Regions from separate parts of the Abyssisolibacter fermentans genome, predicted to be linked through region 1. Evidence: riboswitches for the same ligand, from Rfam matches in the RefSeq annotation. Region 1 holds a riboswitch; the other holds the start of a gene.

What was found. A riboswitch is a leader RNA that binds a small molecule or an ion and turns the genes downstream of it on or off. The one in region 1 is predicted to bind thiamine pyrophosphate.
Region 2: linked by a shared signal. The riboswitch ahead of purF (amidophosphoribosyltransferase) and the one ahead of thiW (energy coupling factor transporter S component ThiW) in region 1 are both predicted to bind thiamine pyrophosphate.

The regions. Positions count from the first base shown of each region.
Region 1 is NZ_LOHE01000039.1:4,095-12,586, reverse strand. It holds gene AYC61_RS05800 (hypothetical protein) at 1-527, shown strand, start outside; gene AYC61_RS05795 (alpha/beta fold hydrolase) at 593-1,648, shown strand; TPP riboswitch at 1,878-1,987, shown strand; gene thiW (energy coupling factor transporter S component ThiW) at 2,045-2,545, shown strand; gene thiD (bifunctional hydroxymethylpyrimidine kinase/phosphomethylpyrimidine kinase) at 2,597-3,400, shown strand; gene AYC61_RS05780 (4Fe-4S dicluster domain-containing protein) at 3,778-5,262, shown strand; gene AYC61_RS05775 (GNAT family N-acetyltransferase) at 5,485-5,988, shown strand; gene AYC61_RS05770 (TetR/AcrR family transcriptional regulator) at 6,116-6,754, shown strand; gene AYC61_RS05765 (CPBP family intramembrane glutamic endopeptidase) at 6,767-7,522, shown strand; gene AYC61_RS05760 (endonuclease/exonuclease/phosphatase family protein) at 7,571-8,492, opposite strand, start outside.
Region 2 is NZ_LOHE01000037.1:155,402-163,893, reverse strand. It holds gene AYC61_RS04370 (glycosyltransferase) at 1-314, shown strand, start outside; gene AYC61_RS04365 (ATP-grasp domain-containing protein) at 386-1,687, opposite strand; gene AYC61_RS04360 (DegT/DnrJ/EryC1/StrS family aminotransferase) at 1,725-2,813, opposite strand; gene AYC61_RS04355 (glucose-1-phosphate thymidylyltransferase) at 3,007-4,071, opposite strand; gene rfbB (dTDP-glucose 4,6-dehydratase) at 4,141-5,142, opposite strand; TPP riboswitch at 5,441-5,551, shown strand; gene purF (amidophosphoribosyltransferase) at 5,681-7,033, shown strand; gene thiC (phosphomethylpyrimidine synthase ThiC) at 7,054-8,367, shown strand.

The sequences.
Region 1 (8,492 bases):
TATTTTACATTAAATCTAACATAAATTATTATGTCAAAAACAAAGCATTACCAGATATATACCAATTGAGATTACTAGCTTATACTTATTCATGGAGGACAGATAATAATATTGCAATTATTAATAAGGCTATTCAAAAGTTAATTGCTTTTAGTCCCATTCCAGATATATATATTAACTACAAAGGTCAGAGAATAGCTCCAGCAAAAATCTTAAAATTTGATTTTAAAAAGAAATTTAAAAATTTTACTGATAATGAATGGTATGAATTTTTTACAACCTTTGAACTCTTTGGGAAGCTAGGTGTTTTGAGTATAAATAATATCTTAAAAGACTATGTTGATGAATTAGTTGATTATATTAATAAAACAGATGGATTATTTATTACTCAGTTAAAACATAAACGTTTTACAGTTTGGGGTAGTTATAGTGGATTGATGCTAGAAGAAAAGTGGACTAAGAAAAATAGAGTATGCGATTTAACATTTAGAAGTTTAGGTATAATAAAATATACTTATGATGATTGACTAATATAGGCACGTACAGCTAAAAGTTATTTTTTATGGTTAGAAAATAGAAAGGTAATTATGTTATGATATTAAAACACAAGAAGAAAATTATAATTTTTGTTATACTATTTTTAATTTTAGTTTTTTTTCCTACTTTTACATTTAAGATAAGAGATGATAATTTTAAAGTAGTAAATAACAGTATTGCAGAGTTAACTAAAGTCAAAATTGGTGGTGTTGACCAATGTATAATGATGAGGGGAGTAAATGAAGATAATCCAATAATTCTATTTCTTCATGGAGGACCCGGATACCCATTTATAAGCTATGCCAGAAGATTTCAAAGTCAGCTGGAACAGAATTTTGTAGTAGTTAATTGGGATCAAAGGGGTTCGGGAAAATCATATAGGGCAAATATAGATGAGAATTCTATGAATCAAGAACAACTAGAACAAGATACAATAGAATTAATAGATTATTTATGTGACAGATTTAACAAAGAGAAAATTTATATAGTTGGACATTCTTGGGGTACAGTATTAGGAATAGAAACAATCCAAAATGCACCTGAAAAAATTATTGCATATATAGGTATAGGGCAAGTTGTAGATGATATTGAAGGAGAAAAATTATCATATGATTATGTATTAGAAAAAGCTACTAAAGAAAATAATCAAAAAGCTCTAAAAGAATTAAAAGAGATAGGTAAACCGCCATATAAAAATAGTAAAAAGGATACATTTGTTCAGCGAGAGTGGTTAAAAAAATATGGTGGATATGAATTAGAAGTAAAAACTGTTCATGAAATAATAAAAGGAGTATTACTTTCACCTGAATATTCATGGTTTGATGGCGTTAGATTTATTAGAGGAAATCTATTTTCAATAGAAACATTATTTGTTAATCGTGAAAAAGCTGATTTCAGAGAAAAGTATAAAGAATTTGATGTACCTGTTTATTTTTGTGCAGGAAGATATGATTATAACACGCCATCTGCATTAGTTGAAGAATACTATAATATTATAAAAGCACCAAAAAAGAATTTTTACTGGTTTGAAAATTCAGCACATGAACCACATTTAGCTGAAGAAGAAAAATTTGCTGGAATTATGATGAAGATATATGAAGAAACAAAATAGAGTATTAGCCAAAAAGAAGTGATAGATTTCGTTGTGTTTTTATCACAAAAGGAATTAATTAGTTTAGGGTTATATATAGCAAAAGCCAAAGTAATTTACAAAGATATAGCTAAATGGATTATTAACCACAGAGTGTGATACTTTTGGTTTTGTTTATGTGATTTAGTATACCTAATATAAATATGTGGTTGAAAAAGATATAAAAGTATGTTAATCTTGATATAGAATTTAATAAGTATAGGGGAGCTGGTATGTGCTGGCTGAGAGGAAGAACTATATTCTTTGACCCATTAACCTGATCTGGATAATGCCAGCGTAGGGAATATATAAGCTTTATTTTGTATATAGCAGTCCTTACGGACTGTTTTTTTGTTGTTAAAATAAAGGAGGAGAAAAATGAATACAAAAAAATTAACATTTGGAGCATTACTTATAGCAATTGGTACTATTTTAGGAACAATTATCTACATACCTTTAGGAGTATCAAAACTTTATCCTATGCAGCACTTCATTAATATTGTCTCAGCAGTAACATTAGGACCTTTTTATGCAGTGTTAGTAGCTTTTGTAATATCATTACTTAGGAATATGCTGGGCATAGGTACAATTTTAGCTTTTCCAGGAAGCATGATAGGAGCTTTATTAGCAGGAATATTGTACAAAAAAACGAAAAATATTTTATTAGGTGGTATCGGCGAATTATTTGGTACAGGAATATTAGGAGGTATAATTGCTTATCCAGTAGCAATGTTATTTTTAGGTAAGAAGCTTTCGTTATTCTATTTTGTAGTTCCATTTTTATCAAGTTCATTAGCGGGTACAATAATTGCAGTAGGATTATTAAGTATTCCAATGATAAAAGCAGTAGTTTATAATAATATTATAAAACCAGATTAATCATAGAAAATCAAAGTTATGAGAATAATCTAGATTAAAGGAGGACTCAAAATGAAGAAAGCATTAACAATAGCTGGTTCTGATAGCTGTGGTGGAGCTGGAATTCAAGCGGATATAAAAGCATTTAGTGCTAATGGCGTTTACGCAATGAGTGTAATAACAGCAGTTACAGCTCAAAATACTCAAGGAGTACTTTATGTTCAGGATTTAGAGCCTGAAACAATAGCAAGGCAAATAGAAGCAATATTTGATGATATAAAAGTAGATGCAGTAAAAATAGGCATGGTATCTCAAATTGAATCAATATTAACAATAGCAAAGTCACTTAACAAATATAAAGATAAATTGCCTCATATAGTATTAGATCCTGTTATGGTTTCAAAAAGTGGTTACAATCTATTATCAAAAGATGCAAAAGATACATTAGTTAACAATCTTTTTCCATTAGCCACATTGATAACACCAAACTTACCTGAAGTAGAAGAAATATTAGGATATGACATTAAAACAATTGATAAAATGAAAAAAGCATGTGAAGATTTAAACAAAATGGGCGTATCAGCTGTTTTAGTAAAGGGAGGTCACTTAGAAGATAAAGCTTGGGATGTACTTTATGATGGAAGTGAATTTCATATATTTAAACAAGAAATTATTAATACACCGAATACACATGGTACAGGCTGTACATTATCATCAGCAATTGCAGCAAACTTAGCAAAGGGTAAATCGCTATATGAAGCAGTTAAGGCATCAAAAGAGTATGTAACTATGGCTATAAAACATTCATTTACAATAGGCAAAGGAGTAGGACCGACACATCATTTTTATGAGTTGTATAAAAATTCAAAAATGTAAATACTAGCTTGTGTTTTATTAAATTATACATATTATTCCTTCTCGCTGATTCAAAATACCATAATTGCTTATATATGGTATTAATGCATAAAATTAATGATATAATTTTAACAAAATCAACGATAAAATATATAAAAATGAAGATTTTATTCTGTTTTTCTGTTATAATAGAGCATAAATAAATTGCAAAGTATACAAAACTAATTACTATAAATAAAAAGCTAAATAGAATATAATTGTTAAAAACTAAACTATTTATAATAAAATTAATGCTATAATAGTGAACTAAAATATTTAGTTATTCTGTGGTATAATCCTAAAAGCTATAGGAATAATCATGGTTATAATATTTTGCATAAGATTGGAGGTAATGTATGATGTATAATTTTGAATCAGAGATAGAGAAATTGAAATTTCAAGTATTAAAAAAAGTTGCTATTTTAGCTAAGGATGATAGACTAAGTACTGATGAATTTATTAGATTAGCTCACGAAATAGTCCCAGGAAGAAAGCCATTATACAGATGTTGTGTTTATCATGAAAGAGCTATATTAAAAGAAAGAGCAAAATTAGCTTCAGGATTCATACCAAATGGTGACAGTGCCGAAGGTCTTGTTAAACCGGACTGCGATGGCGAAATCATGTATATCATTGAGGCAGCTTGTGATAGATGTCCTATTAACAAATTTACAATAACAGAAGCATGTAGAGGTTGTATTCAGCACAAATGTATGGAAGTATGTCCGGTAAATGCAATAACTAGATTAAATGGACGAGCATATATAAATCAAGATTTATGTATAGAATGTGGAAGATGTAAAGAAGTATGCCCATTTAATGCAATTTCAGAAGTAATGAGACCTTGTAAAAAAGTATGTCCTGTAGATGCTATAGAGGTAGATGCTCAAGATAGAAGAGCAGCAATTAACAATGATAAATGTATTAGCTGCGGTGCTTGTATGGATGGATGTCCATTTGGAGCTATATCAGATAAAAGTTATATAGTGTCAGTTGTAAATAAATTAAAAGCAAAGAAAAAAGTTTATGCAGTAATTGCTCCTGCTATTATTGGACAATATGGTAATGATGTAACTATTGGACAAGTTAAAACAGCACTAAAAAAAGTTGGATTCGAAGATGTAATAGAAGCAGCACTAGGAGCAGATGCAGTAACCATACATGAAACAATGGAGCTTATAGAGAGAATGGAAAAGGGAGATTTATATATGACTAGTTCTTGTTGTCCTGCATTTGTAGCATATATAAAAGATAAATTTCCAACAGAAGTCGATAAAATCTCAAGTACAGTATCTCCTATGATTGCAGCAGGAAGGCTTATTAAAAAAGAACATGAAGATGCTGTAGTAGTATTCATTGGACCATGTACAGCTAAGAAAGATGAAATGAAGGAGCAAAAACAAAGAGATATAGATTATGTACTAACCTTTGAAGAGTTAACAGCTTTGATGGCTGCTTATGATATAGATGTAGAAAAATGTGAAGAAACAGAAGTTGATGATGCTTCATCATTAGGGAGAAATTTTGCACAAAGTGGTGGTTTAACAGAAGCTATACAAAACGTTATAAACGAAAAAGGAGTAAATATCGAATTTAAACCAATTAAGATTAGTGGAGCACAAAACATTAGAAAATGTATGACATTAGCTAAGATAGGAAAGCTACCAGGTAATTTTATAGAAGGTATGATGTGTGAAGGTGGTTGTATCGGAGGTATGGCTTCTATGAGAGATGCAAAGAAGACAAAACCTTGTTTAACTAAGTTTAGTAAAGCGTCAAATAAACAGAGTATAATGTTAAATGAGAAGTTAAAAGTGTTTGAAGATATTGAATTAGAAAAGTAAAAACAGCCATTTAAAGGGACAAATTCAGAATTTATTTTGATTTTGTCCCTTTGTTGTTTATAACAGCTTTTAAAAGATTAAGTTTCCTTAATATATTTTGTATTTACCTATATAAGTGTTGTGGAAAACATTTCATAGGAATAAAACACAAACTTTGTTTACAATTATTTGTAATATTTATATAATATTCATACCAAAGAAATAATCTTAGGGGGTAAATTAATGTCAGTGAAATTTGAAAGCGAGAGGTTATATTTTAGACTTTTAGAAGCAAATGATTTAGATGATGTTATGGAATTTTGGGGTAATGAAGAAGTAATGAAATACTGTATGGGGGCTGGTACTAGAGAAAATGAAGCAAAGTATATACAAACTTATCAAAGGATACAAGAAGAAAAAGGTTTTTCGGTGTATGCAGTTGTTTTGAAAGAAGACACTAGTAAGGTTATAGGAGCTTGTGGTTTTAACCCTACTAAACAGGAGTCCGAAGGAGAGCTGATTTATCATTATACTAAGAAGTATTGGGGCAAAGGGTATGCAACGGAAGCAGCAAGAGCATGTATTGAGTATGCACCTAAACTAGGAATAAAAAGAATCACAGCTTCAATTGATCCAAGGCATATAGTTTCAAAGAAAGTACTAGAAAAAGTAGGATTTAAATATACACATACTCAATGGTGCGAGTTAACAAAACAAAATGAGCCTTATTTTGAAATAGTTTTATAATAAATAATAGTGAAAACGATCAAATATATTGGTCGTTTTTTTATAAACTTTTATTCTTGACATAAAAGAAATTATAGAATACAATACAAACAGATAGTCGGTCTGTTTATTGAAAGGATGATAAATTATGAATAGAAATAAAAAAGATGTAGCTATTCGAAAACAAGAGATTTTAGAAACAGCACTAAAACTATTTATAACTAAAGGCTATGAGAAGACTACAACTAATGACATCATGAAAGCTATAAATATTTCAAGAGGAGGTTTATATCATCATTTTGCTTCAAAAGAAGAAATATTGGACAGTGCTATTACTAGTCTTCTCATATCTGAAAAAAGCAGAGTAAAATCGATTATAGATGATGAGAAATTATCAGCAGTAGATAAATTAAAAATTATAATAGGGTTTGATTCATCGTCACAACCTATGGTGGGTGATATAAAAACACTTGTAGAGGAAAAAGAAAATCCAACATTAATCACGCATTTATTGAAAAAAAAGCTAGAGATTATAACTCCACTTTTTGTAGATATTATAGAGCAGGGAATTAATGAAGGATTATTTATTTGTAAGTATCCAGAGCAGTTCTCTAAAATATCTGTAATATTGAGTACTCTATTATTTACCGATACATTGATACATATGTCTTATGAAGAGTATGAAAAAATGATTAAGGCATTCCAAATAATTATTGAAGCAATGCTTGGTGTTGAGACAGGTGCTTTTAACTTTATTAGTGATTATATAAGCAAAGATAAATGGTAATTGGAGGTAAATATGAGAAATGAAATAAGAAAATTTATTGGATTAACATTTTTGACTTCTTGGACATTATGGGGTTTAGTAGTTATCTTGACTCAACTTAAGATAATGAAATTTGAAACACCATTATTAATGACAATTTTTGTTTTAGGGGGTAATGCTCCTGCCATTTGTGAAATATGGCTAAAAAAACGAAGTAGTAGTAAAGAAGGATATAAGGCATTCCTAAAAAACATAATTAATCCTAAACATCATATATTCTGGTATGTGTTTATTATTGTGGTTGTATTAATCAACAGCGTAATACAAACAATTGTACCAAAACAACCTTTTTATGTAGCTATTGTTACTTTACCTATTATGATTATAGGTGGAGGATTAGAAGAGATTGGATGGAGAGGTTTTCTTCAGCCGTGTTTGGAAAAAAGGTATTCACCATTTATAAGCACTCTATATGTAGGAATTATTTGGGCATTATGGCATATCCCGTTGTTTTATATTGTAGGAACTAATCAATCAAGTGATATGAATTTATTATGTTTCTTTATTAATGCTCTAGGACTTTCATTTTTATTATCGGTGGTTTATTCAGGAACAAAAAGCATATTTATGTGTATATTCTGCCATTCATTTATTAACTCATGCCTAGAAGTTTTTGCTATGAGTGGTAAAGTGATTAATAATCTAGTCGTATTGCTTATTAATGTAATTATATTTATTACATATCAATATATTAAAAGTAAATATAGGGAAAATGTTAAAGTTGGATGATAAAAAATAGGGTTGTCTCTATTCTTAAAGACAACCCATTTTTTAATATTAGTAACTAATTTGTATCAAAACAGGATCATGATCTGAGCATCTACCTGCTTCATCAACAAGCATAGAGTTTATATTAACAGGATCAATAACTGTATTATTCTCCATAGAGCTGTTAATAAGTACGTTATCTAGAACTTGTGAATTACCTGTGTAAATATATGAAAATCTCTCATTTTCAGGGAGTTTATCATATAGGTTATATAGTAGATTATTTCCTTTAAGAGTATTTATAGGATCACTGTATTCATAGTCATTCATATCTCCTATAACTACTACGGTAGCCTCACTATTTGAAGAAATAATCGACTCAGCAAAATCATGAATGACTTGTGCCTGATTAACACGTTTAGGAGTATTGTCTTTTATTTTTCTTTCCTCATCACTGTAAACAGTAAATAAACCAACGCTTCCGCCTTTGGATGAGAAATGGTTGTTAATAACTATTACTTGATGTCCGTTAAAATAAAATTCAGCAGCAAGAGATTTTCTGGTGTTTTCAAATGATGGATTTTGAGGATCTATTCTAACAGGATTTTTATTTAAATGTCCGTTTTGATATATACCCTTATCATTAAACAAGCCTTTATTTGCACCATTACCAACTAAGGTAACTCTATTATTCTTATAAAGATAACCCACACGTATGTTGCCTCCTGGCTGTCCGCCATCTTTACTATTTTCAGGTGCAATGTCAGTATACTCGTAAGTTATCTGTATACCATCACTGGCTGATATTTCTTTGATTTTATTAATTAATACATTATAAGACTCGCTTGCATCAGTAGTACCATCATTAACAGCACCATTATTGTCTTGTACTTCAACTAATGCAATAATATCAGGTGACTTTAAATTATATAATATGGCACTAGCAATTCTTTCTATCTTTTCTACTCCAACACCTTTGTGGAAGTTTTCT
Region 2 (8,492 bases), on a different contig from region 1:
TTGAAAATAGATATGTAAAAAAATACATTACAGGTGGATCTATCATTTTTAAAAAAAATATTTTAGAAAAGTATAATATTAAATATGAATATAACAACAATGTTGATTGTGCTATCAGCTCTGGTCTTATAAAAAATGGATTAAAAATCTATTCCGTTGATAGATTTAATTATGTATATCTTAGACGTAAAGACAAAAACAATCATGCTTGGAAAATAGATGATAGAGAGCTATTGAAAGATTGTAAAATAATAGATACTGGCAAATCATTACATGAAATAATTAAATCAAATAAAATTTTTAAACATTCTTAATTATTTAAATGTGACTTAGCGAATTAAAAAAACTCTTTAAATCCTATCCTAGAGTAATTTAAAGAGTTTTTTTAAATTTTCCAATCTATTAAACACTCAATATTGTTGATGTCAAAAGTTGGAATATTTAATTTACTCGCAACTTTTAACCTTTCTGAAAATGAATCATCAATAAATATAGAACTATTTTCTTTTATATATTTATATTTTTCATCAGTATTTTTTATATATATAATTTTTTCGAATATATTTCCAATCTTAAATTTATTTAGAATCTCTTCTATGTCTTTATCATTCCGAGTAATAAGATATATTTTTTTATTTTTATTTAAACATTGATATAAAAATCCAATGAGTAAAAAACAAACCTTACTTTCATATATTAATGTGTCATCTAAGTCTACATAAACATTTTCATAATAATAATCAATTTTATATCTTGATATAAGAGCTCTATCCATTTCAATATCATAATTGTTAGTTATTACTTTAATATCATATCCAAGTCTATCATATAAACTTAATAGAGAAAAATTAATGCCTATATTCCTGTACAATCCCATTGTTCCTGCAACTCTAGGAGCTATTTCTAATAAAGCATAGTCATTGTTTTCATTTATTTTTACTTGAAAAAACCAAACTCCTCTCATTATTAAATTCTTATTTATTTCTTGTGCCATATTATTGATTCTTTCATCAAATATTGGTGATGAATTTACACTTATACCATTTTTTATTCGTTTTCTTTCTCTAGCTCCGATAAACACTAATTTTGAGTCTCTATCAGTAAAACAATCAACTGTATACTCCTTACCAGGTAAATATTCAAGTATTAATAAAGTATTATCTAATTTTCTATAAAAACTAATTTCATCTTTTGTGTTTGCAATATACGTTCCTTTAGAACCACAGCCTATATCAGGCTTTAAAAAAACCGGAAATTTAATTATATTATCAGAATTTTTATATACTGTAGGAATATTTATAATTCCTCTAAATGCATTATAGGTTTTGCTTTTTGAACAGCAAATGCTACAAGTTTCTAAAGGCGGAGCAATAATTTCACAATTTATATTTTTTCTATTTTCAACTAATTTTAAAATAACACTATCTAGTGCTGGAAAAATATAATCAATATGTTTTTCATTAATTATTGTATTTAATTCTTTTATAAAATCACAACTGTTTATAGAAGTTGAAATTTTTATATAGTTTTTATAAACATATTTACCATGATTAGAATCTACACTTGAAGCTCCAAATATTTCAAAATGCTTAGAGTAAGATAAAGACCTATGAATTTCAAGACCTATTTCAGAACTGCAAGGAAAAACTAAAACTTTTTTTTCAATGTAATCACGCCCTTCAGACATTTTTCGATTTATTTTCAATAAAATGTGAATAGTTATTCTAAATCACATTATTTATAAGTTTACATATATTTGTAATTTCCTCTATTTTTAATTTACCATACAATGGTAGACATAAAACCCTTTTTGATATATTTTCTGTTATCTTTAGGTTTTCATTATTCTTAGCGAATAATTTCAAACTACTAAGTGCAGGATAAAAATATCTTCTAGGAAAAATATTATTTTCGTTTAACACTTTTAATGCTATCGTTAATTTATCTTCATCACTAAATAATACAGGCATATAACTGAAATTATAATTTTCTTTTCTAATCTTTTGAAACCTAATTGAGCTGTTATTATTTAATAAGTTCAGATATAATTCATATTTTTCCTTTCTATTATTCAATTCATTATCCATGTATTTTAGGTTTGCTAATCCCATTGCAGCGTGCATTTCTGACATCTTGGCATTGGTTCCAAAATCTATAATCTCTTTTTGTTCATTGAACCCAAAATTTCTTAGTGATTTTAATCTATTCATAAGTTTCTCATTCCTTGTTACACAAGCGCCACCTTCAACTGTATTAAATAACTTTGTTGCATGAAAACTAACAACAGATATATCACCATATTCTAAAATAGATTTTTCTTTATAATCTACAAACATAGCATGAGCGGCATCATAAATAATTTTTAAATTGTATTTCTTTGAAATTCTATCAATTGCTTCAATATCACATGGATTACTAAAGGTATGAACTGCTAAAATAGCTGCAGTATTTTTACTTATCCTATCTTCAATTTTACTTGGATCTATATTAAAAGTCTCTGGATCAATATCTACAAATACTGGTGAACAATTTTCCCAATTTATAGCACTAGCAGTTGCGATAAAAGTAAATGGTGTAGTTATTATTTCACCTTTTAAATGCAATGCTTTTATAGCTAATTGGATTCCCATAGTTCCATTAGAAGTTAAAACAAGATTTTTCAATCTTAGCTTTTTCTCTAATTTTTCTTCCAATTCTTGAACTAATGGACCATTGTTGGTTAATATATTGTTTTCCCATATTAATTGAAGATAACTTATATATTCATTTATTGGAGGTAAAAAAGGACGTGTTACTAATATCTTTTTATTCATAATACTCCCCTTTATTATTTCATCTATTAATCTTGCTTAATTTACTATGTCTACTAGTTGTTTAAACATTATATCCCATTCACCGTTTCAACGAGGCGGGATATATGCACACGACCTGTTAAATCTAAGCGTTACCCGCCACTTATAGAGGTGGAAGACATCTTGATCCTTGTTTATATAAAGCAAACTTATATTAATACAATTCCACTTGACTATTTTTACCTAATAAAAACTTATTTGATTGTTTACTTTTAAAACTTTTTTTTATTATAGTATCTTGAGCAACTATACTTGAATCAATGATTGTATGAATGTTTGAAATAATACATCCTTCTAAAATAATGCTGTTTTTTAACTTTGAATTTATTATATTAACATTATTACAAATAGATGAATAAGGACCTATATATGAGTTTTTTATTATAGTATTATTACCAATTATTACAGGACCTTTAATAAAGCTGTTTATTATTCTAGAATTTTCACCTATTATTATATTACCAGAAATTTCACTTTTAGCGTCAATTTCACCATTTATATAATGCATTATTCCCTTCATTAGATACTGATTTCCATAAATAACATCTTGAGGATTGCCTAAATCTTTCCAAAAACCTTCATGCATTTTATACGTTACTTTATAACCTTTTTGAATAAGCCATCTTATTGCATCAGTGATTTCATATTCTCCTCTCCATGAAGGTTTAATGTTTTCACATGCAGCAAAAATATTTTTATCAAAAATATAAATTCCTGTAATAGCTAAGTTTGAAGTTGGTATCTTTGGTTTTTCAACAACATCTACTACATAATCATTGTTTGTTTTAGCTACACCAAATCTCATAGGATTATCCACTTGCTTTAACAAAAGATTACAATTACTATTATTTAATTTGAACTCATTTATAAGCAATTTAATATCTAAATCATAAAGATTATCTCCTAAAATCATTATAAAATCATCATCTTTTATAAACTCCCTAGATGATGATACTGCGTTTGCTAGACCAATGGGCTTTTCTTGTTTTATATATTCAAGTTTTATTTTTTCAGTTTCATATTTCTTCAAACTTTCTTTAAACAGTTCCATATTATCATTGACTAATATCCCTATTTCATTTATATCAGCTTTTATTAAAGAATCTATTATATAAAATAGCAAAGGCTTATTTACTAATGGTATTAATTGTTTTGGTAATGAAAATGTTATAGGAAATAACCTAGAACCAATTCCACCACAAAGTATTAGAGCTTTCATTTTATTACCTCTCCTCTCTATATACAGTAAATCAAGAATTGTAAATTAATGTATTGATTCTTTAACCTGTCATCTACTTGAATTATTCTGTTTCATGTACAGTTTTCTATATGCTATTTCCCACCAATGCTTATTTTCAACATACCAATCTACAGTATCTTTCAAACCTTTTTCAAATTCATATTTGGGGCTCCACCCTAGATGTTTAACTATTTTTTTATTATCTATAGCATACCTTATATCGTGTCCAGGTCTATCTTCAATAAAATTTATTAGACTATAAGATTTTTTTAATATATTTAATATAAACTTTACTACTTCTAAATTACTTTTCTCATTAATTGCTCCTATATTATATATCTCTCCTACTTTACCATGATGTATAACAGCATCAACAGCTCTACAATGATCTACCACATGAATCCAATCTCTAATATTTTCCCCATTGCCATACACAGGTAGATACTCATTATTTATTGCCTTAATAATCATTAATGGAATCAATTTTTCAGGAAATTGATAGGGACCATAATTATTAGTACATCTTGTTATAACTGCTGGTAAACCAAAACTTTTATAATATGATAGAGCTAAAAAATCAGCACTAGCCTTACTAGCTGAATATGGACTGCTTGGATTTACTGGTGATTTTTCCGTAAATAAACCTTTTTCTCCTAATGATCCATAGACTTCATCAGTTGAAATTTGAATAAATTTATCTACATTATAATTTTTAGCTTCATTTAACAGCACCTGTGTACCCAAAATATTTGTTTTTACAAAAATTTGTGAATTATTAATACTTCTATCAACATGAGATTCAGCTGCAAAATTTATAATACAATTAACTCCTGTTTCCAATATTTTTTTTACAAGATTTATATCATTAATAGAACCTTTAATAAATTTATATCTATAATTATCTTCAATATTTATTAAATTGTTAACATTACCTGCATAAGTAAGATTATCTAAATTTATAATCTTATAATTTTTATATTTATTTAGAAAGTAACGTATGAAATTACTACCAATAAAACCAGCACCACCTGTAATTAAAAAATTTGTCAAAACAATCACCTGCCATCTACTGTTAACATAAAAATTGAATGTAAAATTACTTATAATATATATTATTAAATGATTTATAAATTGTTAATTACTATTTTAAAACCATTCGTTTGATTTAAAAATAGTAATACTGCCCTGCAACTTTGTTATTTTTCTTCTACAGATATGCCGCAATAGTAATTTAATAAAACCCGAATCATTTTTAGATTTAGTTAACATTTAGCATATAATTTAAAATTATAGATTGATTTCAAGATTTTTATATGTTATTATTTAAATGCACGATAAAAACTAAATATTTGAGAGCTAGGGGGGTTGGATAGGCCAGCTGAGATAAAGAACCTTTTAATTCTTTGACCCTTAACCTGATCTGGATAATACCAGCGTAGGAAAGCAAAATATATTTATTAATGATTATTAAGCATAAATCCTGTACTGGATTTGTGCTTTTTCTATTTTAAGTACAATTCTAATAGTACCCCTTCCTCTAGCTTTTCAATTTTTTCTTTATTTATGACATATGATTGGAGCCGTTAATATGATAAAACTAACTAAGCTAAAAGAAGAATGCGGAGTAATAGGTATTTATTCCACAGCTGCCGTTAATTTTAGGTCATTAATCTATACTGCTATGATGTCTCTTCAGCATAGAGGTGAAGACAGTGCAGGTGTTTCAATTAGTTCTTATGGCACCATAAAAAACTACAAATCTATTGGAAACACAAATGACTTATTTAATAAAATTAATGATCTTTCTTTAAAAGGTACCTCATGTATATCTCACGTAAGATATACTACTTTTGGAGATAATGTGATTGATAATGCTCAACCCATAAGTTCTGATGAAAATACATTGTCCATTGCTCATAATGGTAATATATATAATAGTCAACAATTGAAAAAGAAACTAATGGATAATGGCATAAAATTTAATACTACTAGTGATACTGAAGTAATTCTTAATTTATTTAAATGCAATAAACAACTTAATTTAAAAAATAGAATAATAGAATCTGTTAAAAGACTAAAAGGTGCATTTGCAATAGTTATGCTAATTAATGATAAACTTGTTGGTATAAGAGATCCATATGGAATAAGACCTCTTTTTTTAGGTAAACTTAATTCTAGCTACATACTCTCTTCTGAAACCTGTACCTTTAATGTTATAGGAGCAAACTATATACGTGAAATAAAAGCTGGTGAAATAGTTATAATTGATAATAATGATATACAATCTATAAATTATGCACATAAAAATCCAGCATTATGTGCATTTGAATACATCTATTTCTCAAGAACTGATAGTATGTTAAACAATAAAAATTTATATGAAGTAAGAGAAAATTTAGGTAAATGTCTTGCTAGTAAATATCATATTGAAGCTGATGTTGTAATAGGTGTTCCAGATTCTGGAGTACCTTCAGCTATAGGATATGCCCATGCATCAGGTATTACCTATAAATTAGGATTCACAAAAAATAATTATGTTGGTAGAACATTTATAAAACCAACTCAGCTTAAAAGACAAAAAGATTTAAATATAAAACTAAATATTATCAAAGAAGCTGTCATAGATAAAAAAGTTATAGTTGTAGATGATTCCATTGTTAGAGGCACTACAAGCAAAGCTATTGTAAGATCATTAAAAAAGGCAGGCGCAAAAGAAGTGCATTTATTAATTAGCTCTCCTAAAATAGATTACACCTGCAATTTAGGAGTAAATATTTCTACCAAAGAAGAGCTGTTGTCATACAAGAAGTGTATAAATGAAATGAAAGCCTTTTTAGATGTAAATACCTTAGGCTTTTTAGATATACATGATTTATATAAAACTTTTGAAACTAAAAGTATTTGTACAGGATGTTTTAATGGTATATATCCTAAACAATAAAATTTAAGGAGATGAATTTAATGAATTATACAACTCAAATGGATGCTGCAAAAAAAGGGATTTTAACTGAGCAAATGAAAGCTGTAGCAAAAAAAGAAAATATGGATACAGCTAAACTAATGGAGTTAGTTGCTAAGGGTAGAATAGCTATTCCTGCAAACAAAAACCATAAAAATTTAGAAGCTGAAGGAGTAGGCGAAGGATTACGCACAAAAATCAATGTAAATCTTGGAATTTCAAAAGATGCAAATGATATTGATTTAGAATTAGAAAAAGCTAAAGTAGCTATCGAGTTAAAAGCTGAATCCATAATGGATTTGAGTAATTTTGGTAAAACTAGAAAGTTTCGAAAAGAACTAATAGATATGTCTACAGCAATGATAGGTACTGTACCTGTATATGATGCTTTAGGCTTTTATGACAAAGAGTTAAAGGATATCAAAGCTTCAGAATTTCTTGATGTTGTAAAAACGCATGCTCAAGATGGAGTAGATTTTATGACTATACACGCTGGTATTAATAGAGAAACAGCTAAAACATTTAAAAGAAATCCAAGACTTATGAACATAGTATCAAGAGGCGGAGCTTTGATGTTTGCATGGATGCAGCTTAATGTAAAAGAAAATCCATTTTATGAGCATTTTGATGAGCTTTTAGATATTTGTGCTGAGTATGATGTAACTCTTAGTCTAGGAGATGCTTGCCGTCCAGGTGCAATAATGGATTCTACTGATGCTAGTCAAATTAAAGAACTTATAACTTTAGGTGAACTTACTAAAAGAGCATGGAAGAAAAATGTACAAGTTATAATTGAAGGTCCAGGACATATGGCACTTAATGAGATTGAAGGAAACATGATGCTTGAGAAAAAACTATGTCATGGAGCACCATTTTATGTTTTAGGGCCATTAGTTACTGATATAGCACCAGGTTACGATCATATTACAGGTGCAATAGGAGGAGCTATTGCCGCTGCTAATGGAGCAGATTTCTTATGCTATGTAACTCCTGCAGAGCATCTACGTCTACCATCACTTGATGACATGAAAGAAGGAATTATAGCTACAAGAATAGCTGCACATGCAGCAGACATAGCAAAAGGAATTCCTGGTGCAAGAGTGTGGGACAACAAGATGAGTTTTGCTAGACAAAAGCTTGATTGGGATACTATGTTTGAATTAGCTATAGATCCTGAAAAAGCAAAAAATTACAGATCCGAGTCAAAACCTGAAGATGAAAATTCATGCTCTATGTGTGGTAAAATGTGTGCTGTAAGAAATATAAATAAAGTTCTAAATGGTGAAGATTTAAATATTCTTAGAAATGATAAATAAACTGTATTTGTAATAATATATAAAAATAGTATTATTAAAAACTATCAAGTTGCAATTCCAAATACAATTAATGCCAAAATCTAAATTTAATATTACATCAGTATTACGATAAAAAGACCAAAATG